Regions from separate parts of the Klebsiella africana genome, predicted to be linked through region 3. Evidence: predicted binding sites of a transcription regulator. Region 3 holds the regulator's gene; each other region holds the start of a gene.
What was found. The regulator PurR, encoded in region 3, represses purine synthesis genes. The targets are predictions, from matches to a motif close to CANGCAAACGTTTGCNTG.
Positions count from the first base shown of each region.

Region 1: purT (formate-dependent phosphoribosylglycinamide formyltransferase) is a predicted target of PurR. The motif match lies at 1,067-1,084, and genes of this name have one in related genera.
Region 2: cvpA (colicin V production protein) is a predicted target of PurR. The motif match lies at 4,853-4,870, and genes of this name have one in related genera.
Region 4: pyrD (quinone-dependent dihydroorotate dehydrogenase) is a predicted target of PurR. The motif match lies at 844-861, and genes of this name have one in related genera.

Region 1 is NZ_CP084874.1:1,877,752-1,883,831, forward strand. Features, by position in the region: gene purT (formate-dependent phosphoribosylglycinamide formyltransferase) at 1-1,027, opposite strand, end outside; gene LGL98_RS09085 (YebG family protein) at 1,163-1,510, shown strand; gene LGL98_RS09090 (tellurite resistance TerB family protein) at 1,650-2,315, shown strand; gene ptrB (oligopeptidase B) at 2,436-4,496, shown strand; gene exoX (exodeoxyribonuclease X) at 4,500-5,159, opposite strand; gene LGL98_RS09105 (DNA polymerase III subunit theta) at 5,238-5,468, opposite strand; gene yobA (CopC domain-containing protein YobA) at 5,582-5,956, shown strand; gene copD (copper homeostasis membrane protein CopD) at 5,958-6,080, shown strand, end outside.
Region 2 is NZ_CP084874.1:1,479,242-1,485,321, forward strand. Features, by position in the region: gene LGL98_RS07205 (aspartate-semialdehyde dehydrogenase) at 1-80, shown strand, start outside; gene truA (tRNA pseudouridine(38-40) synthase TruA) at 80-892, shown strand; gene LGL98_RS07215 (DedA family protein) at 919-1,578, shown strand; gene accD (acetyl-CoA carboxylase, carboxyltransferase subunit beta) at 1,765-2,685, shown strand; gene folC (bifunctional tetrahydrofolate synthase/dihydrofolate synthase) at 2,761-4,029, shown strand; gene dedD (cell division protein DedD) at 4,019-4,708, shown strand; gene cvpA (colicin V production protein) at 4,925-5,413, shown strand; gene purF (amidophosphoribosyltransferase) at 5,447-6,080, shown strand, end outside.
Region 3 is NZ_CP084874.1:2,256,010-2,262,089, reverse strand. Features, by position in the region: gene sodB (superoxide dismutase [Fe]) at 1-308, shown strand, start outside; gene LGL98_RS11000 (MFS transporter) at 371-1,537, opposite strand; gene cydH (cytochrome bd-I oxidase subunit CydH) at 1,705-1,797, opposite strand; gene purR (HTH-type transcriptional repressor PurR) at 2,090-3,115, shown strand; partial or broken gene punR (DNA-binding transcriptional activator PunR) at 3,138-4,046, opposite strand; gene punC (purine nucleoside transporter PunC) at 4,159-5,340, shown strand; gene cfa (cyclopropane fatty acyl phospholipid synthase) at 5,633-6,080, shown strand, end outside.
Region 4 is NZ_CP084874.1:3,368,492-3,374,571, reverse strand. Features, by position in the region: gene LGL98_RS16435 (sulfonate ABC transporter substrate-binding protein) at 1-139, opposite strand, end outside; gene ssuE (NADPH-dependent FMN reductase) at 132-707, opposite strand; gene pyrD (quinone-dependent dihydroorotate dehydrogenase) at 956-1,966, shown strand; gene zapC (cell division protein ZapC) at 2,137-2,679, shown strand; gene LGL98_RS16415 (YcbX family protein) at 2,676-3,785, opposite strand; gene rlmKL (bifunctional 23S rRNA (guanine(2069)-N(7))-methyltransferase RlmK/23S rRNA (guanine(2445)-N(2))-methyltransferase RlmL) at 3,885-5,990, shown strand; gene LGL98_RS16405 (ABC transporter ATP-binding protein) at 6,003-6,080, shown strand, end outside.

The DNA of each region.
Region 1 (6,080 bases), 380 kb from region 3:
CCGACTGCAGCTGGCCAAAGCGGACGTTCTGGCTGGTTAGCTGCGGAAGGATCACCGCGGAGGCGGCCGGGCCATACTGGCGGATAGCGCCGACGGGCAGTCCAAGGAAGGCGCGAACATGCAGGGCGAATTCCGAGAGATCCTGCGAGATAAGCGTCACCATCCCGGTGTCGTGTGGCCGCGGGGAGACTTCGCTGAAGATCACCTCGTCGCCACATACGAACAGCTCCACGCCAAACAGGCCATAACCTCCCAGCGCCAGCACCACCTTGCGGGCGATGGTCTGGGCACGCTCGAGGGCCAGGTCGCTCATCTGCTGCGGCTGCCAGGATTCACGATAATCACCATCTTCCTGACGATGACCAACCGGGGCGCAGAAATGCACGCCATCGACGGCGCTGACGGTGAGCAAGGTAATTTCGAAATCGAAATTCACCACCCCTTCAACAATCACGCGTCCGGCGCCGGCGCGGCCACCCTGCTGCGCATAGCGCCAGGCTTCGCCTAGCTGGTCAGCCGAACGGATAAAACTCTGGCCTTTGCCGGAGGAGCTCATCACCGGTTTGACGATGCATGGCAAACCGATTTCGGTAACCGCCGCGCGGAAGCCTTCTTCGCTGTCGGCAAAACGATAGCGGGAAGTGGGGAGCTGCAGCTCTTCCGCCGCCAGGCGGCGAATGCCTTCGCGGTTCATGGTGAGCTTTGCCGCCCGAGCTGTGGGGACCACTTTCTGTCCGTTCTGTTCCAGTTCGACCAGGGTATCGGTAGCGATAGCTTCGATCTCCGGCACGATGTAATCGGGTTTTTCCTGTTCAATCAGGGCGCGCAGGCTCTCGCCGTGCAGCATATTGATGACGTGGGCGCGGTGGGCGACCTGCATCGCCGGGGCATCGGGATAACGGTCGACAGCGATGGTTTCAATGCCCAAACGCTGACATTCAATAGCGACCTCTTTGCCCAGCTCGCCGGAACCTAACAGCATAACTTTGGTGGCTGCCGGACGCAGCGCGGTGCCTAATACAGTCATAACTCTCTTCCGCAGTAAAAAAAGATGCGGCCGATTATAAACGAAAACGTTTGCGTCTGTCTTTATGCGCGTGAGTTGAGTCCGAAGAGGAAATTTGTTATACTGTATAAAAATACAGTATTGAGGGGCTGCAGCATGGCGGTTGAAATTAAATATGTAGTGATCCGCGAGGGTGAGGAAAAAATGTCTTTTGCCAGCAAAAAAGAGGCCGACGCTTACGACAAAATGCTCGATCTGGCAGAGGTGCTGAATGACTGGCTGGTGGCATCGCCGCTGGAGATGGATGACATCCAGCGCGATACCATGGCGATGTGGCTGGCAGAACGAAAAGAGGCGCTGCAGCATATTCTGCGGGTTGGCCGATTGCCGGAGCAAGAGACGCCCGCGCAGGACGCCCCCGCGCCGTCGGCTACCGCCGAGACCTCTCCGGCGGGTGATGACGCCGTGCCGGCGGCCAAAGCGCGCAAAGCCAAGGCGGCCTGATCGCTGCTGGTCAGTCACTGGTCGGTCGGCCCCGGTGCTGCCATCACGCGTACCTTTGCGCATCTTTAGCCATATCTAACATTTCCTGACATCGCGTCGTTTAGGCTGATAACAGTGTTTGTCACCTGAGAGGAAAACCATGGCTAACTGGCTAAATCAATTGCAGTCGCTGCTCGGGCAGCAGGGTGCGTCACCGTCCGGCGAGTCGTCAAAAGGGAGCGGCCTGCTGCCCGGCGCCATCGGTGGGCTGGCCGGATTGCTGGTAGCCAGCAAATCGTCACGCAAATTGTTGGCGAAATATGGCACCAGCGCGCTGCTGGCAGGCGGCGGGGCGGTGGCAGGCACGGTATTGTGGAACAAATATCAGCAAAAAATGCGCGCTCAGCACACGCCCGCACCCGCGCCTGTCTCTGAGACGACTGCGGTGCCGGCGGAAGTTGATCCGCGCAGCGTGCGGCTGATTACGGCCCTGGTATTTGCCGCGAAAAGCGACGGCCATATTGATGACCACGAGCGGGCGAATATTGAAACTCAGCTGCGGGCGGCCAACATTGACGTTCAGGCCCGGGTGCTAATTGACCAGGCGCTGGCCCAACCGCTGGATCCGCAGCGTCTGGCGGAGGGTATCGTTGACCCACAGGAGGCGCTGGAGATCTACTATGTCAGTTGCGCAGTGATTGATATCGACCACTTTATGGAGCGCAGCTATCTGAACGCGCTGGGAGACGCCCTGGCGCTGCCGAAAGATGTCCGGGCCGACATCGAACAGGATATCCAGTCACAAAAACAAGCGCTAAGCGTTTAAATTATCACGTTTCGCTTGCATCGCTCGCGTCTTTTGCCACCCTTATAGACACGTCATCATTCAGGCGCCACCGTGCGGCCTGAATGCACTTGTGTCACGATAAAGCAGCAGAAGAATAACATGCCACCTAAAGCTAAACGGATCCCGCACGCCATGACCTTGCATGGCGATACACGCATCGATAACTATTACTGGCTGCGCGACGATGAGCGCGCGCGGCCTGACGTGCTGGAGTACCTGCAAGCGGAGAACGCTTACGGCAAGAAAGTGATGGATTCGCAGCTCAGCCTGCAGGAACGTCTGCTGAAAGAGATTATCGACCGTATTCCGCAGCGGGAAGTCTCTGCCCCCTACAGTAAAAACGGTTTTCGCTACCGTCAGGTGTATGAGCCGGGCTGCGAATATGCTATCTACCAGCGGCAGTCGGTGCTGAAAGAAGAGTGGGACGAGTGGGAGATCCTGCTCGATGCCAACCAGCGGGCGGCGAAGAGCGAATTCTACACGCTGGGTGGGCTGGGCATTGCGCCCAACAACCAGCTGATGGCGGTGGCGGAAGATTACCTTTCCCGTCGTCAGTATGGACTGCGCTTTTGCGACCTTAGCAACGGAGAGTGGTATCCGGAAATCCTCGAAAATGTCACCTCTGGCTTTGCCTGGAGCAACGATTCACGCTTTGTGTGGTATGTGCGTAAACATCCCACTACGCTGCTTCCTTATCAGGTCTGGCGCCACACCGTCGGCTCACCGGCGCAGAGCGACGTGCTGGTCTATGAGGAAAAAGATGAGACTTTCTATGTCAGCGTGCATAAAACCACCTCCCAGCAGTTCGTGGTGATTTATCTCTCCAGCGCTACCACCAGCGAAGTGCTGCTGCTCAACGCCGAACTGCCAGATGCCGAGCCGGTCTGCTTCCTGCCGCGGCGTAAAGATCACGAATACAGCCTCGATCATTATCAGCATGCCTTCTATCTGCGATCCAACCGGGACGGAAAGAATTTTGGTCTTTATCGTACCGTGCTGCGTGATGAAGGGCAGTGGACCACGCTGATCCCGCCGCGTCACGACGTGATGCTCGAAGGATTTACCCTGTTTACCGACTGGCTGGTCGTCGAAGAGCGCCAGCGTGGCCTGACCAGCCTGCGGCAAATTAACCGCAAGACCCGGGAGGTGGTGGGGATCGCCTTTGACGATCCGGCCTATGTCACCTGGCTTGCCTATAATCCGGAACCCGAAACGTCACGCCTGCGCTATGGCTATTCCTCCATGACCACGCCGGACACCCTTTTCGAACTGGATATGGATACCGGCGAGCGGCGGGTTATCAAGCAGCAGGAGGTGAAAGGGCTTGATACGAGCTGTTACCAGAGTGAACACCTGTGGGTGACCGCCCGCGATGGCGTCGAGGTTCCGGTATCGCTGGTCTACCATCGCGACCATTTCCGCAAAGGGAGCAACCCGCTGCTGGTCTATGGTTATGGCTCGTATGGCGAGAGTATTGATGCCGATTTCAGCGCCAGCCGGCTGAGCCTGCTCAACCGCGGCTTTGTCTACGCTATCGCCCACGTCCGCGGCGGCGGCGAGCTGGGTCAGCAATGGTATGAGGACGGTAAATTCCTGTGTAAGAAAAATACCTTCAACGACTATCTGGACGTCTGCGACGCGCTGCTGGCCCAGGGTTACGGCGATCCGCAGCTCTGCTATGGCATGGGGGGCAGTGCTGGCGGGATGCTGATGGGCGTGGCCGTGAATGAACGGCCAGAGCTGTTCCATGGCGTGATAGCCCAGGTGCCGTTCGTCGACGTGGTAACCACCATGCTGGATGAAACTATTCCTCTAACCACCGGGGAATTTGAAGAGTGGGGGAATCCGCAGGATGAGACCTATTATCGCTACATGAAAAGCTACAGTCCTTACGACGGTGTGCGGGCGCAGGCGTACCCGCATATGCTGGTGACCACCGGACTGCACGATTCCCAGGTGCAATACTGGGAGCCTGCCAAATGGGTGGCGAAACTGCGGGAACTGAAAACTGACGATAACCTACTGCTGCTTTGTACCGATATGGATTCCGGTCACGGTGGCAAATCCGGGCGCTTTAAAAGCTATGAAGGGGTGGCGCTGGAGTACGCCTTTTTCATCGCCCTGGCGCAGGGGACACTGCCGGGAAAAGCGGCAGTGTAAGGGCTATTCCCCGAGATAGTGCTTGAGCGTCAGGCGCAGTTCAGGGCTCATGCGGTCGAGATTGTTGAATAACCAGCGCAGATAGCCTGGATCGTTTTCAGCAATCTCGGCGACGGCCTTACCCCGATATTTGCCGAAGGTAAAGGTAGTCAGCAGCGCCGGCCGACCGGTAATATCGGCCATTTCGTCAGGCGTCCAGCCGGAAACGTTGATGATATCCAGCAGCAGCGCGGCGGTGATATAGCAGTCATACAGCGCGCGGTGATGATGCAGCCCCGGTGGTGTCGTCACGTTTAGTTTCCGTGATTTATATAACCCCATATTGCTGTATTTGATTCCCGGCCACAGGCGTCGGGCCAGCTTCATCGTGCAGATCCACTCACCCTGCATCTCCGGCAACACCCGGCGGTCAAAGCTGGCGTTGTGCGCGACATACCACGGGCTGCCATGATAGTGCGGAATAATCTCCTCAATCCACGGCTTATCGGCAACCATCTCTTCCGTTATACGGTGGATGGCCATCGCCTGCGGGCTGATGGGGCGATCGGGGCGCACCAGATGGCTCATCGGATTGGTGATTTGCCCGTCGACAATATCGACCGAGGCGATTTCGACGATGCCCCCCTGCAGGCCGCAGGTTTCGGTATCAATGACGCGCAGCATGGCTCGCTCCTCAGCAAAACGTTAAGCGTAAAGGAATTGACCGGTCTTGCCAACCGACGTCGAGCAGGCGAGCGCGCATTATTTCTGTTTCGGCTCCCAGGGGAGTCGGGAAAGGGAGACGGAAGCCAGTCGATGGGCGATCAGCCGTTCCCGGAACCAGTCGCGCAAGTGGGCAGGCTGCTCGCGTTCGACCAAATCAGCGACCACCGGCATATTGTATCGCTCTTTAAAGGCGACGCCGGCGGCCGCGAGATCGACGTTGACTTTATCCATCTCATCTTGCGAAATTTTGGCCAGATTTCTTTCCATTATCCACTCCAGTGTGCTGCTAAACCTGGTCGAGACGCTGACGCGTAGCTCGACTCTGCCATTATACAGGGTTATTCTCTGTGCTACAGACATAACAAAAGGGAATGACGAATATGCGACTCTTCGCTGGACGCGCGTTGCGCCTCTCCGTTGCGTTTGCCGGTATGTTAACCGCGGCAGGCGCCTTCGCCCACGCGCATTTGCAACAGCAGATCCCCGCTGCCGGAGCTCAGCTGACAGCCGCCCCGCAGACGTTGACGCTCAGTTTCTCTGAAGGGATAGAACCCGCGTTCAGCGGCGTGACCATCACCGGTCCGCAACAGCACGTGGTCGCCACCGGAAAACTGACCCGTCATGCCGACAATCCTGCTCAAGTCACTGTGCCCCTGGCGGAAACCTTGCTGCCGGGGGAGTATACCGTGGCTTGGCATGTGGTCTCGGTGGATGGCCATAAAACCAAGGGGCAATACACCTTTAGCGTGAAGTAAGATGCTGATCGGGCTCTATATCACGCTACGCTTTGGGCACTTTATCACCCTGATGCTGGCTTTTGGCTGCGTGCTGTATGGCGCCTGGTGGGCGCCGGTGCCGCTGCGGCGCCTGCTGATGCAG
Region 2 (6,080 bases), 780 kb from region 3:
TCGCGGATAACGTCCGCTTCGGCGGGGCGCTGATGGCGGTGAAGATCGCCGAGAAGCTTATTGAGGAGTACCTGTACTGATGTCTGAGATGGAGCAACAGCCGATCTGTAAAATCGCGCTGGGCATCGAGTACGACGGCAGCAAATATTACGGCTGGCAGCGGCAAAACGAAGTGCGCAGCGTGCAGGAGAAGCTGGAAAAGGCGCTCTCGCAGGTGGCGAACGAACCGATTACCGTCTTTTGCGCAGGCCGCACCGACGCCGGTGTCCATGGCACCGGCCAGGTGGTGCATTTTGAAACCCGGGCGCAGCGGAAAGATGCCGCCTGGACGCTGGGGGTAAATGCGAATTTACCTGGTGACATCGCGGTGCGCTGGGTCAAACATGTACCGGCGGATTTTCACGCCCGGTTCAGCGCTACGGCACGCCGCTATCGCTACGTCATCTATAATCATCGCCTGCGTCCGGCGGTGTTAAGTCATGGCGTGACGCATTTTCACCAGCCGCTCGACGCTGAGCGTATGCAGCGCGCCGCGCAGTGTCTGCTGGGAGAGAATGATTTCACCTCGTTTCGCGCGGTGCAGTGCCAGTCGCGTACCCCGTGGCGCAACGTGATGCATATTAACGTTACCCGCTACGGCGCGTATGTGGTGGTGGATATCAAAGCGAATGCCTTTGTACATCATATGGTCAGGAATATTGTAGGCAGCCTGATGGAAGTCGGGGCCGGAAACCAGCCGGAGAGCTGGATGGCAGAACTGCTGGCAGCAAAAGACAGGACGCTCGCTGCGGCAACGGCAAAAGCGGAAGGGTTGTATCTGGTGTCGGTGGATTACCCGGCCCACTATGATTTACCGGTGCTGCCAATGGGCCCGCTGTTTCTGGCGGACTAATAGAGTCATTAAGGGTAAAGACAAACATGGACTTGATTCACTTTTTAATTGATTTCATCCTGCATATTGATGTGCACCTTGCCGAGCTGGTTGCCCAGTACGGTGTCTGGGTTTATGCCATTCTGTTTTTGATTCTGTTCTGTGAAACCGGGCTGGTGGTGACGCCGTTCCTGCCGGGAGATTCACTGCTGTTTGTGGCGGGGGCGCTCTCGGCGCTGCCGACGAACGATCTCAATGTTCACCTGATGGTACTGCTGATGGTCATCGCGGCTATCGTCGGTGATGCGGTCAACTACACTATTGGTCGGTTGTTTGGCGAGAAGCTGTTCAGTAATCCGAACTCAAAGATTTTCCGTCGCAGCTACCTGGATAAAACTCATAGCTTCTACGAACGTCACGGCGGGAAAACCATTATCCTGGCGCGCTTTGTGCCGATAGTCCGAACCTTCGCGCCGTTTGTGGCGGGAATGGGGCATATGTCCTATCGTCATTTTGCAGCCTATAACGTAGTCGGGGCGCTGCTGTGGGTTCTGCTGTTCACCTACGCCGGCTATCTGTTTGGCGATCTGCCGGTGGTGCAGGAGAACCTGAAGCTGCTGATTGTGGCGATCATCGTCCTCTCCGTTCTGCCTGGCGTGATTGAGATTATCCGCCATAAGCGGGCGGCGGCGAAGCAGACGAAGTAGTTCGCCCTGCGCTGCGCGTGACGGAGCATGATCGTCGCGCGCAGCGGTTTGACCACTTTTTTATCCCATGTTCCGGGATGATATGATTTAATGTGCAACATTCATGGTCTGTAAGAGGCAAAAATGGCATTATGCGCCCCTTACGACAAAACTGGCATCGACCAGGTTCAGGCAGAAAGGTTATCAATGAGCTGGATTGAACGAATTAAAAGCAACATCACTCCCACCCGCAAGGCGAGCATTCCTGAGGGTGTATGGACCAAGTGCGACAGCTGCGGTCAGGTACTCTACCGCGCCGAGCTGGAGCGCAACCTGGAGGTTTGTCCTAAGTGCGATCACCATATGCGCATGTCGGCGCGTAATCGCCTGCATAGCCTGTTGGATGAAGGTTCTCTGGTAGAGCTGGGTAGCGAACTTGAGCCAAAAGATGTGCTGAAGTTCCGCGATTCAAAAAAATACAAAGACCGCCTGGCGTCCGCTCAGAAAGAGACGGGCGAGAAAGACGCGCTGGTGGTGATGAAAGGCACGCTCTACGCGATGCCGGTGGTTGCCGCTGCCTTTGAGTTCTCCTTTATGGGTGGCTCGATGGGTTCCGTCGTCGGCGCGCGTTTTGTGCGCGCGGTGGAGCAGGCGCTGGAAGATAACTGCCCGCTGATCTGCTTCTCCGCCTCCGGTGGCGCCCGTATGCAGGAAGCGCTGATGTCGCTGATGCAGATGGCGAAAACCTCCGCCGCGCTGGCGAAAATGCAGGAGCGCGGACTACCGTATATCTCCGTGCTGACCGACCCGACCATGGGCGGCGTATCGGCGAGCTTTGCGATGCTGGGTGACCTGAACATTGCCGAGCCGAAAGCGTTGATCGGCTTTGCCGGTCCTCGCGTCATTGAGCAGACCGTACGCGAGAAGCTGCCGCCGGGATTCCAGCGCAGCGAGTTCCTGATTGAAAAAGGGGCGATTGATATGATCGTTCGCCGCCCGGAAATGCGTCTCAAGCTGGCCAGTATTCTGGCGAAGCTGATGAACCTGCCGGCGCCGGTAGCTGCTTCTGAAGCGCCTCATGAAGGCGTGGTGGTGCCGCCGGCACCGGATCAGGAACCTGAGGCCTGATAAAGCAGAGGGCAGGGCCTGGCGGCGCTGCCCTTTTTTATTCATACGCGTTAACCGTCAATTCTTGCGGGCATCATGGAAAAAGATCCTATTCCTCAGGCCACGTCGCCCCTGGCTACGTGGCTTTCTTATCTGGAACATCTGCACAGTAAAACCATCGACCTGGGGCTGGCGCGCGTCAGCGAGGTCGCCCGGCAGATGGATATCGTTAAACCGGCGCCGTTCGTCTTTACGGTCGCGGGCACCAATGGCAAAGGCACCACCTGCCGCACGCTGGAAACCGTCCTGATGGCGGCCGGCTATAAAGTGGGGGTATACAGCTCCCCGCACCTGGTGCGTTACACCGAACGCGTGCGCATTCAGGGAGCGGAACTGCCGGAGGCGGCGCATACGGCTTCGTTTGCTGAAATTGAAGCGGCGCGGGGTGATATCTCGTTGACCTATTTTGAGTACGGCACGCTCTCGGCGCTATGGCTGTTTAAGCAGGCGCAGCTGGATGTAGTGATCCTGGAGGTGGGCCTCGGCGGCCGTCTCGATGCCACCAACATCGTAGATGCTGACGTCGCGGCGATCACCAGCATCGCCCTCGATCATACCGACTGGCTGGGGCCGGATCGCGAAAGTATCGGCCGGGAAAAAGCCGGTATCTTCCGTGCCGGTAAACCGGCGGTGGTAGGGGAGCCGGATATGCCGCACACCATTGCTGAAGTGGCGAGCGAGAAGGGCGCCCTGCTCCAGCGCCGCGGCGTCGACTGGCGCTATGATGTGGAGGGCGATACATGGTCCTTCCACGATGCGGCCGGGGCGTTAAGCCACCTGCCGTTGCCTCAGGTGCCGTTGCCGAATGCAGCGACGGCCGTGGCGGCGCTGCGCGCCAGCGGACTTGCGGTGGATGACGCTATCCTGCGCGCGGGGATCCGCGACGCGATACTCCCGGGACGCTTTCAGATAATCAGCAACGCCCCGCGGGTGATCCTCGATGTGGCGCACAACCCGCACGCGGCGGCTTATCTCGCCGGGCGTCTCAAAACGTTAGCGAAAACGGGACGCATACTGGCGGTTATTGGTATGCTGCATGATAAAGACATCGCCGGCACGCTGGCCAATCTGGCCCCGGAAGTCGATACCTGGTACTGCGCGCCGCTGGAAGGCCCGCGCGGGGCGACGGCGGAGCAGCTGGTGGAACATTTGCGTGGCGGCACAGTCTATAGCAGCGTGGCGCAGGCGTGGCATGCGGCCATGGCTGACGCGAAAGTGGAAGATACCGTGCTGGTGTGTGGTTCGTTTCACACCGTAGCGCAGGTTATGGAAGAGATAGACGCGGGGAGAATCGGTGGCGAGTAAGTTTCAGAACCGTTTAGTCGGGACAATCGTGCTGGTGGCGCTGGGGGTGATTATCCTGCCAGGGCTGCTGGACGGGCAGAAAAAGCATTACCAGGATGAGTTTGCCGCGATCCCGCTGGTACCGAAACCAGGCGATCGCGATGAACCGGATATGCTGCCGGCGGCAACCCAGGCGTTGCCTTCGCAACCGCCGGAAGGGGCGGCGGAAGAGGTGCGGGCGGGCGATGCCGCCGCGCCATCGTTAGATCCATCGCGTATTCCGGTGAACAGCAACAGCTTCGATGACGTTCAGGAGCCGGTGGTGGCCGCGAAACCGCAGCCCAAGCCGCAGCCGAAACCGCAGCCGCAACAGCAGGCCGCGACGCCAACGCCGCCGCCGGCTAAGCCACAGCAGCAACAGCCCCCGCAGCAGCAGGCGGCCCTGCCGGCGCCGACCGGCAAAGCCTATGTGGTTCAGCTGGGCGCGTTGAAGAACGCCGATAAGGTGAATGAGATTGTCGGTAAACTGCGGGCCTCGGGTTTCAAAGTCTATACGTCGCCTTCGACGCCGGTACAGGGTAAAATTACCCGCATCCTCGTCGGCCCGGATGCGTCAAAAGACAAGCTGAAAGGCCAGCTGGGCGATCTGCAGCAGATCTCCGGGCTTAGCGGGGTGGTGATGGGCTTCACCCCGAACTGATTGTTTTTTCCGCCATGCGGAGAGAACGTGGCGGGGAGAAACGCCCCGCAAACCCTGTCTCAGCCGCCCTGAAGAGGCGAAAGGCAGTCTGGCGTTGAATGTTTTTTCAGCGCCATTTTTATTTCCGTAGGGCATGGAAATCCCTACGCAAACGTTTTCTTTTTCTGTTAGAATGCGCCCCGAACTGGACGACAGGGCGTAAATCGTGGGACGTATATGGTCTGGATTGATTACGCCATTATGGCGGTGCTGGGTCTTTCTTGCCTGGTCAGCCTGATCCGCGGCTTCGTTCGCGAAGCTTTATCGTTAGTCACGTGGGGTTGCGCCTTTTATGTCGCCAGCCACTACTACGCTGACCTGTCTGTCTGGTTTACGGGCTTTGAGGATGAACGGGTTCGAAATGGGATTGCTATTGCGGCGCTGTTTATCGTGACGCTCATCGTTGGCGCTATCGTGAACTATGTGATAGGCCAGCTGGTGGAGAAGACCGGTTTGTCAGGTACCGACAGGGTATTGGGGATCTGCTTCGGCGCGCTACGTGGGGTGCTGATCATCGCCGCTATCTTGTTCTTCCTCGACACCTTTACCGGGATGGCGAAGAGCGATGACTGGCATCAGTCGCAGTTTATTCCCTATTTTACCCCTGTCATCAGATGGTTTTTTGAATACCTGCAAAGCTCGTCAAGTTTCTTGCCTAAAGTATAGACTTTGGGTCGTTGCTGAACGAGGAAAAGACGTATGTGCGGTATTGTCGGTATCGCCGGTGTTATGCCGGTTAACCAGTCGATTTATGATGCGCTAACGGTGCTCCAGCACCGTGGACAGGATGCCGCTGGCATCATCACCATTGATGCCAACAACTGCTTCCGGTTGCGTAAGGCTAACGGGCTGGTAAGCGACGTATTCGAAGCCCGCCACATGCAGCGTATGCAGGGCAATATGGGTATTGGCCATGTGCGTTATCCTACGGCGGGCAGCTCCAGCGCCTCCGAGGCGCAGCCGTTTTACGTAAACTCGCCATATGGCATCACATTGGCGCATAACGGCAACCTGACCAATGCGCACGAGCTGCGTAAAAAGCTGTTTGAAGAAAAACGCCGCCATATCAATACCACCTCTGATTCCGAAATCCTCCTCAATATTTTCGCCAGTGAGCTGGATAACTTCCGTCACTACCCGCTGGAAGCGGACAACATCTTCGCTGCGATTGCGGCGACCAACCGCCTGATTCGCGGCGCATACGCGTGCGTGGCGATGATCATCGGTCATGGCATGGTGGCCTTCCGCGATCCTAACGGCATTCGTCCGCTGGTGCTGGGTAAACGTGACGTTGGCGACGGTCGCACTGAGTATATGGTGGCCTCGGAAAGCG
Region 3 (6,080 bases):
AACTGGCGGCAGCGATTGCCAAATCCTTCGGCAGCTTTGCGGATTTTAAAGCCAAATTTACCGATGCCGCAGCGAAAAACTTCGGCGCTGGCTGGACCTGGCTGGTCAAAAATGCCGACGGCAGCCTGGCTATCGTCTCCACCAGCAACGCCGGCACCCCGCTGACTACCGACGCGAAGCCGCTGCTGACCGTTGACGTCTGGGAACACGCCTACTACATCGACTACCGCAACGCCCGTCCAAGCTACCTGGACCACTTCTGGGCGCTGGTTAACTGGAAGTTTGTTGCAGCTAACCTGGCGGCATAAACGACAAACCGCAGCAGGGACTCCCCGGCTGCGGTTTTTTTAAGCCCTTCCTCACCCGATGATTACTGGCTGACGAAAGCTTCTTCCGGCTGCGCTCGCCCGCTAAACCAGACCAGCAGCAGCGCCAAACCAGCGATAATCGCGCCCATCACCGGCACAAACGCATATCCCAGTCCGCCAGAGATCACCGCCCCACCGGCGGCGGCGCCCAGCGCGTTGCCCAGGTTGAAGGCGCCGATATTCACCGAAGAAGAAAGACCCGGCGCCTCATGCGCTACGCGCATGACCCGCATCTGCAGCGGCGGAACCACCGCAAAGGTTGCAGCACCCCAGACAATCATGCTGATGGCCGCTCCGGCCTGGGATTGCGCCAGCAGCGGGATCGCCAGCATGATCGCCATCAGCAGCAGTAGAAAGCCTTTCAGGGTGCCAGAGACCGACCGGTCGGCGAATTTGCCGCCCAGATAGTTGCCCAGCGAAAAACCAACGCCAATCAGCACCAGCATCGCGGTAATAAACAGCGATGAAGCGTGGGTCAGCGTATTCAGTACCGGAGAAATATAGGTATACAGCGTAAACATCGCCCCGGCGCCCAGCACGGTGGTCAGCAAGGCGGAGAGCACCTGCGGGCGCAGCAGGACAGAAAGCTCTTTTTTGACATCAGGGCGTTCACCCGCGCTGCCCTTCGGCAGGGAAAACCACAGACTTACCATCGCCAGCAGGCCTAACCCCGCGGTGGCGAGGAAAGACATCCGCCAGCCAATAGTTTCGCCAAGCCAGGTGGCCGCCGGCACGCCGCCAATGTTGGCGATGGTGAGTCCCATAAACATGGTGGCTACTGCGCTAGCCTGCTTGTGTTTCGGCACGACGCTGGCCGCCACCACCGATCCCAGGCCGAAAAAAGCGCCGTGGTTGAGGCTGGTAATAATGCGCGACAGCAGCAGCGTGGTGTAATCCGGCGCGATGGATGACAACAGGTTGCCGACGGTGAAGATCCCCATCAGAAAAATCAGCGCATTGCGCCGCGCGCGATGCGACAACAGCAGCGTCATCAGCGGTGCGCCGACCATGACGCCGATGGCATACGCACTGATCAGCATTCCCGCTACCGGTATTGAGACGTCCACACCTTTCGCAATCACCGGCAGCAATCCCATAGGGGAGAACTCGGTGGTACCGATGCCAAAGGCGCCGATCGCCAGCGCGAGTAAAGGAAAGTTGATTTTCATTCAATGACTCCATCAGACCGTCAGAGAGGACGGCGTAACATCAGAAGTCAAAAGCATGACATCAATCACAAAAAAACAAAAGTGAACGAAATGACAAAAGATTTTTGCAGAATTGATAATAATGACAGGATATGGGGAGGAAGCTGCGCTCCTCCCTCAGCGAAACATTAGTGCAGAATGGCGGTCAGGCTGAAAGCGACAATCACGCCGAGAGCAATAATCGTGGTGATCAGCGAAAACTTTAAATTGGTATCCATCATTTTTCCCTCTGGTTATCCCCACAACAAAAGTGAGCTTGCTCATTTTTGCACAAAAAATCGCAAAAATCTTCCGGGATTTAGGGCGATGCACATTTTTGCTCTTCCACTTTGCCCCAAGATCGGACAAAATCCCACGCTAATTTAAAAGCGTATCGGCCATTGACCCCTTCCTGTCGTTCTGTGTCGTTTTCCCGACGTGATGCAATGTTGAAAATTGTATTCAGGGTGTGTGTAGGCAAACGTTTACGTATCGATGTTCAGGCGATCAGGTCAAGGCATGGAGTGAGATGTAATGGCAACTATTAAAGATGTAGCGAAGCGCGCAAACGTTTCCACTACAACCGTGTCACATGTAATTAACAAAACCCGTTTCGTTGCCGAAGAGACGCGTAACGCGGTATGGGCGGCGATCAAAGAGCTGCACTACTCGCCGAGCGCCGTAGCGCGCAGCCTGAAAGTCAATCATACAAAATCGATTGGCCTGCTGGCGACCAGTAGCGAAGCCGCCTATTTCGCTGAAATTATTGAGTCCGTTGAAAAGAGCTGCTTCCAGAAGGGCTATACCCTGATCCTCGGTAATGCATGGAACGATCCGGAAAAACAACGTGCCTATCTGTCGATGATGGCGCAAAAGCGCGTCGACGGCTTGCTGGTGATGTGTTCCGAGTATCCGGATTCGGTTCTGAGCATGCTGGAAGAGTACCGCCATATTCCGATGGTGGTGATGGACTGGGGCGAGGCGAAAGCCGACTTCACCGATGCGGTCATCGATAACGCCTTCCAGGGCGGGTATATCGCCGGCCGTTACCTGATTGAACGCGGCCACCGCGAAATCGGCGTGATCCCCGGACCGCTGGAGCGCAACACCGGCGCAGGACGCCTGGCCGGCTTTATGCAGGCGATGAAAGAGGCGCATATCAGCGTGCCGGAAAACTGGATTGTGCAGGGCGACTTCGAGCCTGAATCCGGCTACCGCGCTATGCAGCAGATCTTAAACCAGCAGCACCGTCCGACGGCGGTGTTCTGCGGCGGGGATATCATGGCGATGGGGGCCATCTGCGCCGCAGACGAAATGGGACTGCGGGTGCCGCAGGACATTTCGCTGATCGGTTATGATAATGTGCGTAACGCCCGCTATTTCAGCCCGGCGTTAACCACCATTCATCAGCCGAAAGATTCTCTGGGCGAAGCCGCATTTAACATGCTGTTGGATCGTATCGTCAACAAGCGCGAAGAGTCGCAGTCTATCGAAGTGCACCCTCGTCTGGTTGAACGCCGTTCGGTAGCGGATGGCCCGTTTGTCGATTATCGTCGTTAAGGCCACTGGCGGGCGCGGATCACTCCGGCGCCCGCAGCCACTCCCGATTCAGCGTATCGCTGTCTCCCAAATAGTCCAGCATCCAGTTTAGCGCCGGTGAAGCGTCATTCTGCTGCCACGTCAGGCAGCAGGCCGCATCCGGGAACGGATTTTCCAGCATCAGCGCAGTCCATTCGCCGCGATCTATCCACGGACGGGCGAAATGGCTCGGCACCATGCCAACGCAGAGGCCCGCCGACAGACAGGTCGCCGACGATTCCCAGTCGGGCACGACCACCCGCTTCTGATTATCCAGCAGCCAGGTTGTTCGTTTAGGCAACGAGCGCGAGGTATCCTCCCGCACCAGCGACGGCCAGTTACGCAGGATATCGTCGCTCAGCGGACCATCCATCTTCGCCAGCGGATGATCGCTCGCCACCACGCAGTCCCAGCTCAGCATCCCCATATCGCGAAACGCATAGCGACCGCCGACCGGAATAGAGCGCGTTGCGCCAATCGCCAGTTCTACGCGGCCGTCGGCCAGCGCATCCCACACGCCGTTGAACACTTCCTGAAAGACGATCAGCTCGACATCGGGAAAATGGCGATAGAAATCGACGATCATCTGGCGCATCCGCGCCGGTTTCACAATGTCGTCCACCGCGATCGATAACTGCCCGCGCCAGCCGTTGGCGATTTGCTGGCACTGCTGGCGGGTGATCTGCATTTTTTTGATAACAGAGCGCCCTTCCTGCAAAAACCAGACCCCGGCGGGGGTCAGCTCCACATCACGATGACGACGCTCGAACAAGGGAACCGCCAGCCATTCTTCAAGCTGACGTACGGTATAGCTAACCGCGGAAGGGACCCGGTGCAGCTCCTGCGCGGCGGCGCTGAAGCTGCCGTTGCGTGCAACGGCATCAACCACTTCCAGAGAGTATTCAGACCACATTTTCTGCCTGCAAAATTTTTGAATGCATGTGACAAATATTAGCGTTTCACAAGCCTCAATGCACTCCCTACACTCTGCGGCATCGTACCTGTACTCCAAAAATGAGAACGTTATGTCACGACCTGGGAAAGGATTTTTAGTCTGGCTGGCCGGCCTGAGCGTGCTGGGCTTTCTGGCCACTGATATGTACCTGCCGGCGTTTGCCGCCATGCAGCAGGATCTCAATACCTCCGCCGCCTCGATCAGCGCCAGTCTGAGCCTGTTCCTCGCTGGCTTCGCGCTGGGTCAGCTGTTCTGGGGGCCGCTGTCAGACCGCTATGGGCGTAAACCCGTGCTGCTGAGCGGCCTGGCGATTTTCGCTCTCGGCTGTCTGGGAATGCTGTGGGTGCACAATGCCACTCTGATGCTGGCGCTGCGCTTTCTGCAGGCGATCGGCGTCTGTGCCGCGGCCGTTACCTGGCAGGCAATGGTTACCGATTACTATCCCGCACAGCGCACTAACCGCATCTTCGCCACTATTATGCCGCTGGTGGGATTATCGCCAGCCCTGGCCCCGCTGCTGGGCAGCTGGCTGCTGGTTCACTTTGAATGGCAGGCCATCTTCGCCACCTTGTTTGCAATTACCCTGCTGCTGATGCTGCCGGCATTGCGCCTGAAGGCAGCGGCAAGGCCAGCCGCAGTGACGCAGCAGAAGATCACCTTCCTCGCGCTGCTCCGTTCACGGGAATACAGCGGCAACGTCCTGATCTACGCCGCCTGTTCCGCCAGCTTCTTCGCCTGGCTTACCGGTTCGCCTTTTATCCTTCATGAAATGGGCTACGGCCCAACCGCTATCGGCCTGAGCTACATCCCACAGACCATCGCCTTTCTGGTGGGAGGCTATGGCTGCCGCGCGCTGCTGCAAAAGTGGTCCGGTCAACAGATGCTGCCGTGGCTGCTGGTGGTCTTCGCCGTCAGCGTAGCCGCCACCTGGCTGGTCGGTCTGCAGACGCATGCCTCGCTGGTGGCGTTAATGATCCCCTTCTGCCTGATGGCAGTGGTCAACGGCGGGATCTACCCTATTGTGGTTGCCCAGGCGCTGAAGCCTTTCCCGCAGGCGACCGGCCGGGCAGCGGCGCTGCAGAATACCCTGCAGCTTGGCCTGTGCTTCCTGACCAGCTTGCTGGTGTCCGCGCTGATCGCCACGCCGCTGCTGACCACTACCAGCGTAATGCTGGTCTCGATTGGCTTAGCCGGGATAGGCTTTCGTCTGCAGCAGACACCAGCGCTGACACCCCACTCTTCCCACGCATAATTTTCATCATCAGGGCCCGGGCCAGTCGTTAGCATGCTAAGAAATTTTTATTGAAAGCCAGTACTTAGCGTCCTATACTGGATCCGGGTTCACATAAATAGAAAATAGTTACAGATTAACGGAAGCAGGATGCCTCCGTTTCACCATGGAAGGCCTTTCGGCAAGGGTTATCTCCCTTCCTCTGTTTACGTCGGATAGCGACTTCACGGATTATCCGTGAGATTTCTCACAAAGCCAAAAAAGCGTCTACGCTGTTTTAAGGTTCTGATCACTTGGGCGTGATGGAGAAGCTATGAGTTCATCGTGTATAGAAGAAGTAAGTGTACCAAATGATGACTGGTACCGGATTGCAGCTGAATTATTAGGCCGTGCGGGAATTGAAATCAATGGCTCCGCGCCGTCAGACCTGCGGGTTAAAAACCCTCTCTTTTTTAAACGGGTTTTGCAGGAAGGTTCGCTGGGTTTAGGCGAAAGCTATATGGACGGCTGGTGGGAATGCGAGCGCCTGGATATATTCTTCCACAAGGTGTTACGCGCCGGGTTGGAAAAGCAGCTCCCTCATCATTTCAAAGACACACTCCGCATAGCAGGCGCTCGTCTGTTTAATTTACAAAGTAAAAAACGTGCCTGGATTGTGGGCAAAGAGCATTACGACCTCGGTAACGATCTTTTTAGTCGAATGCTTGATCCTTACATGCAGTACTCCTGTGGTTACTGGAAAGAGGCGAAAACCCTCGAGG
Region 4 (6,080 bases), 1.1 Mb from region 3:
GGCTTTTCGCTAGCACCATGCTGACGCTGCCTTTCTGGTAGCCGATGCGCAGAGCGTCAGGCGCTGCCGGGGCGGTGTGGCCCAGCGCGGAGAATAGCAGCAGTCCGCCCAGAGTCAGGGCACGGAGAGGATTAAGCATGCTCCACCCCGCGCAGAGTCGTTAATGAAGGGGCGCGGCTGCTGGGGCGATGCAGCGCCTGCCAGAAGGTCTCCAGGGCGTCATCAAGGCGCCGCTGCAGGTTTGGGGTAAATTGCGGCTTGTGCTGGTAATCGGTTACCTGGCTGTCATCGGCAAAGACACCATGGAGGATCTCCTGCGCCTTCAGGGCATTCAGTACCGGCTTGAGGGCGTAGTCAACTGCCAGCATGTGAGCTATGGTGCCGCCGGTGGCCAGCGGTAGCACGATCTTGCCCTCCAGCGCGCGCTCAGGCAGCAGGTCGAGCAGCGTTTTCAGCGCGCCGGAAAATGACGCTTTATACACTGGTGTGGCGATAATCAGACCGTCGGCCCCGGCCAGTTGCTCATTGAGCGTTAGCAGCGCCGGGTTGTCAAAGCGAGCGTACAGGAGGTCTTCCGGGGCAAAGTTCTGCAAATGCCAGTGGCAGACTTCGATATCGGCGGCGGTGAGCGTCTCTCTGGCGTATTCCAGCAGGGCGCTGGAACGGGAAGGGTAACGCGGGCTGCCCGCAAGCGTAATGACGCGCATCTCTCTCTCCTTATAACTAAATGTTTGCATTTATCTATAATTGATAACATTTATAGTGAGTGTGACAGAGGGCCATTATTTCCCTAAATGATTTATCCGCCGTTAGATAGCCGAAAAGCGCATAACGGCGCGAGGGGAGGTAATCGTTTGCGCTGATGGGGGATTTTTTGTCGCAGGTCAATTCCCTTTCCGCAACAGATCGCACATAATACGCCCCCGGTTTGCACACCGGGAATCCAGGAGAGTTCATGTACTACCCCTTCGTTCGTAAAGCCCTTTTCCAGCTCGATCCTGAGCGCGCTCATGAAGTTACCTTTCAACAATTACGCCGTGTCACCGGCACGCCGCTGGAATGCCTGGTTCGCCAGAAGGTGCCGGCCAGGCCTGTCACCTGCATGGGGCTGACCTTTAAAAATCCGCTGGGCCTGGCGGCCGGGCTGGATAAAAATGGGGAATGCATTGACGCGCTGGGCGCGATGGGTTTTGGTTCGATTGAGATCGGCACCGTGACGCCGCGTCCGCAGCCGGGCAACGATAAGCCAAGGATCTTCCGCCTGGTAGATGCCGAGGGGTTGATCAACCGCATGGGCTTTAATAACCATGGTGTCGATAACCTGGTTGAGAACGTGAAAAAGGCGCATTTTGACGGCGTGCTGGGCATCAATATCGGCAAAAATAAAGATACGCCGGTAGAGCACGGTAAGGATGATTACCTGATTTGTATGGAAAAAGTCTATCCGTACGCCGGGTATATCGCTATTAATATCTCCTCGCCGAATACCCCGGGGCTGCGCACGCTGCAATACGGCGAAGCGCTCGATGATTTACTCTCCGGTATTAAAAATAAGCAGCTTGAACTGCAGCAAAAGCATCAAAAATATGTTCCGGTCGCCGTGAAGATCGCGCCGGATCTTTTGCCTGAGGAATTGATCCAGGTTGCCGATAGCCTCGTGCGCCATAATATTGATGGCGTGATTGCCACCAATACCACCCTCGATCGGTCTCTGGTCCAGGGAATGAAACATTGCGATGAAACCGGCGGACTGAGTGGTCGTCCATTACAATTAAAGAGCACCGAAATTATCCGTATGCTTTCCGCTGAGCTGAATGGTCGATTACCTATCATCGGCGTGGGTGGTATTGATTCCGTGATTGCCGCACGGGAAAAGATGGCCGCCGGGGCATCGCTGGTGCAGATCTATTCCGGATTTATTTTTAAAGGCCCGCCGCTGATTAAAGAAATTGTTACCCACATCTAATCTTTTCCTCCTTTGAATCCCACCCAGGGCTTTATTTCCGGCCCTGGTTGCTTTATATTCCCTCATTGTTGCTTATTTAAACATTTTAGACTTTTCTTAATTTTAGAAAAATATTCTGCGGCAAGTCGCAACAACTTTGCAGAGGCGTATGAAAGGGGACAGGGGGAAAAATGCGAATTAAACCTGACGATAACTGGCGTTGGTATTACGATGAAGAGCACGACCGCATGATGCTCGATTTGGCCAATGGCATGTTATTTCGTTCGCGCTTCGCCCGGCGCATGCTGACCCCGGACGCTTTTGACCCATCGGGATTTTGCGTCGATGACGCCGCGCTCTATTTCTCTTTTGAAGAAAAATGCCGTGATTTTGAACTGTCAAAAGAGCAGCGGGCAGAATTAGTCCTCAATGCGTTAACCGCGATCCGTTTTCTCAAACCGCAGATGCCGAAAAGCTGGCACTTTATCGCCCATACCCACCAGTGGCAGCCGAGCGGCGGCGACGCGGCCTGCGTCTGGCTGAGCGATACCGGGGAGCAGGTAAATTTGCTGGTGGTGGAGCCGGGTGATAACGCTGCGCTTTGTCTGCTGGCTCAGCCGGGGCTTACCCTTGCCGGCCGCGTGATGCAGTTAGGCGATGTCATTAAGATCATGAACGACAGGCTGCAGCCGGCGCAAAGCGCGGTGAGCTACAGCCTGGGGCAGGCGGTTTAAGGCGCCAGGCGCAGCGCCGTTTTCGGCACGCAGCTGCAGGCGAGAATGGTGCCATCTCCGGCGACCGCATTTTTCTTTAATGGACTCACTTCGCCTTCTTCAAGACGGATGCGGCAGCTGCCGCAGATCCCCGCCCGACACGAGTAGGGTACGCGAATGCCCTGTTGCTCCAGTTGTTCCAGCAGCACCTGCTGGTTATTGCCGGTAAACGGTTGACCCTGCCATTCAATGGTTACCGTGGCCTGCTGCTGCGCCTCGGGAGCCGGGGTATCGTCGCTCTCGCCGGCGCCGTAAGCTTTCGCCGGTCCGCGGGCGAGAATTTCCACTTCATCTCCCACCCGGATCACGCCGCTGTTGCGGGCAATCAGGTTCTGACCAAAGTCGACATCGCCATTATCCTGGGCGGTACGAAAACGCTTTAAGGTTTCCAGCGGCTCCCCGGTGGGGTGTTTCTGTCCACGCTCCGGGCTGACGGTGGTAAAAATGCAGCGGCTGCAAGGTTTGGCGACGTCAAACACCACCTCGCCGATGCGGATCACTTTCCAGCTATCTTCATCCCACGCCGCCGCGCCGGTGACCACGAGATTAGGGCGAAACTGTTCTATGCTTACGCTGGCCGGGCAGCGCTGCTGCAGGTCGCGTAGGGAAGCTTCGTTAGCCAGCAGGTAAGGGTAGCCGTCGGCGAAGGAGAGCGGCACCGCATCATGGCGCTTTACCCGGCGGGTTAGCTGCGGTCCCAGCCAGCGCAGCTGGACATCGCGCTTGAAAAAGCCACTGAGCCACTGGTTAACGGCGGCGGGCGCGATGAGAGCGGTGAAATGGTTGCCCCAGACTTCGGTCGGCTCGGCCTGCGTGGCGAAATCGCTAAAACGTACCACGGCGCTGCTGCCGTCCGGCGCGGTCAGGTGAAGGCCATCATGCAGCGGCGCCGGAATAAATTTCACCATCTGAGGAAACTGGCGGGCGGTAATAAAGGTCCCGTCGGTTTCGGTGACCATAAACAGGCGATCGAAGGCCAGGCCGCTGATATCAGCAAAGGCGTGGGTCAGGCCCATGCCGCGCATGGATTTAACAGGATGAATAAAAAGTCGCGATAGCGTTACCATACGCTGCCTCCGGGTTCCAAAAATAAGCCTATAACTTTATGACATAGGGCACATATTGGCTATAATGCGCACCAATTTTCTTTAAGTAAAAGTGACGATATGAATTCTCTGTTTGCCAGTACGGCTCGTGGTCTGGAAGAGCTGTTAAAAACTGAACTGGAAGGGCTTGGCGCGACGGGCTGCCAGGTAGTCCAGGGCGGGGTCCATTTTCAGGGGGATACGCGCCTGCTGTATCAAAGCCTGATGTGGAGCCGGCTGGCTTCGCGCATCATGCTGCCGCTGGGCGAGTGTCGCGTATACAGCGATCTGGATCTGTACCTCGGCGTACAGGCCATTCCGTGGACGGAGATGTTCAACCCTGGCGCCACCTTCGCGGTGCATTTTAGCGGCCTTAATGAGGAGATCCGCAACAGCCAGTACGGTGCGCTGAAGGTTAAAGACGCTATTGTCGACAGCTTCACCCGTAAGAATTTGCCGCGCCCGAACGTCGATCGTGAATCGCCCGATCTGCGGATCAATGTCTGGCTGAACAAAGAGACGGCGCATATTTCTCTTGATCTGAGCGGCGAAGGTCTACACCTGCGCGGCTATCGCGATGGTACCGGAATGGCGCCGATCAAAGAAAACCTCGCGGCGGCGATCGTCATGCGCTCTGGCTGGGTACCGGGTACCCCGCTGCTCGATCCGATGTGCGGTTCCGGCACGCTGTTGATTGAAGCGGCGATGCTGGCGACCGACCGCGCGCCGGGTCTGCACCGCGGCCACTGGGGCTTTGGCGGCTGGGCGCAGCACGATGACGCTATCTGGAAAGAGGTGAAAGCCGAGGCACAAACGCGCGCGCGTCACGGACTGGCCGCATATGAATCGCGCTTCTACGGCTCCGACGTCGACGCGCGCGTAATCGAACGCGCGCGCCGCAACGCCCGCCGCGCCGGCATCGGCGAGCTGATCGATTTTGACGTGAAAGACGTCGCCCAACTGAACAACCCGCTGCCGAAAGGCCCGTACGGGACGGTGATCAGTAACCCGCCGTACGGCGAACGTCTGGAAAGCGAGCCGGCGCTGATCGCTCTGCACAGCCTGCTGGGCCGGATCATGAAAAGTCAGTTTGGCGGCTGGAACCTGTCGGTGTTCAGCGCTTCGCCGGAATTGCTGAGCTGCCTGCAGCTGCGTGCCGATAAGCAATTCAAAGCCAAGAACGGCCCGCTGGACTGCGTGCAGAAGAATTATCACCTGGCGGAGAGCGAAGGCGGCAAGCCGGCGATGCTGGCGGAAGATTTTGCTAACCGTCTGCGTAAGAACCTGAAGAAGTTTGAAAAATGGGCCCGTCAGGAAGGCATTGAATGCTATCGCCTGTACGATGCTGACCTGCCGGAATACAACGTGGCTATTGACCGCTATGCCGACTGGGTGGTGGTCCAGGAGTATGCCCCGCCGAAAACCGTCGATGCGCATAAGGCGCGCCAGCGTCTTTTCGATATTATCGCCGCGACTATCGCGGTGTTAGGAATCGCGCCGAATAAGCTGGTGCTGAAGACCCGCGAGCGGCAAAAGGGCAAAAACCAATATCAGAAGATGGCGGAGAAGGGCGACTTTATCGAGGTACAGGAGTATAACGCGCGCCTGTGGGTTAACCTTACCGACTACCTGGATACCGGTCTGTTCCTCGACCACCGTATCGCCCGTCGCATGCTTGGCCAGATGAGTAAAGGTAAGGACTTCCTGAACCTGTTCTCCTATACCGGCAGCGCCAGCGTCCACGCCGGCCTCGGCGGCGCGCGCTCCACCACCACGGTGGATATGTCGCGTACCTATCTGGAGTGGGCGGAACGCAACCTGCGTCTCAATGGCCTGACCGGCCGCGCGCATCGTCTGATGCAGGCGGACGTCCTGGGCTGGCTGCGAGAAAGCACCGAGCAGTTCGATCTGATCTTTATCGATCCGCCGACCTTCTCCAACTCCAAACGAATGGAAGATGCGTTTGACGTCCAGCGCGATCACATTCGCCTGATGACCGATCTGAAACGTCTGCTGCGCAAAGGCGGCACCATTATGTTCTCGAATAACAAACGCGGTTTCCGTATGGATCATGACGGGCTGGCGGCGCTTGGCCTGAAGGCGCAAGAGATTTCGCAAAAAACGCTGTCGCAGGATTTTGCCCGCAATCGTCAGATCCACAACTGCTGGCTGATTACCGCAGCCTGAAAGGAATAAAGAATGTCACTGATTAGTATGCACGGCGCCTGGCTTTCCTTTAGCGATGCGCCGCTGCTTGATAATGCCGAACTGCATATC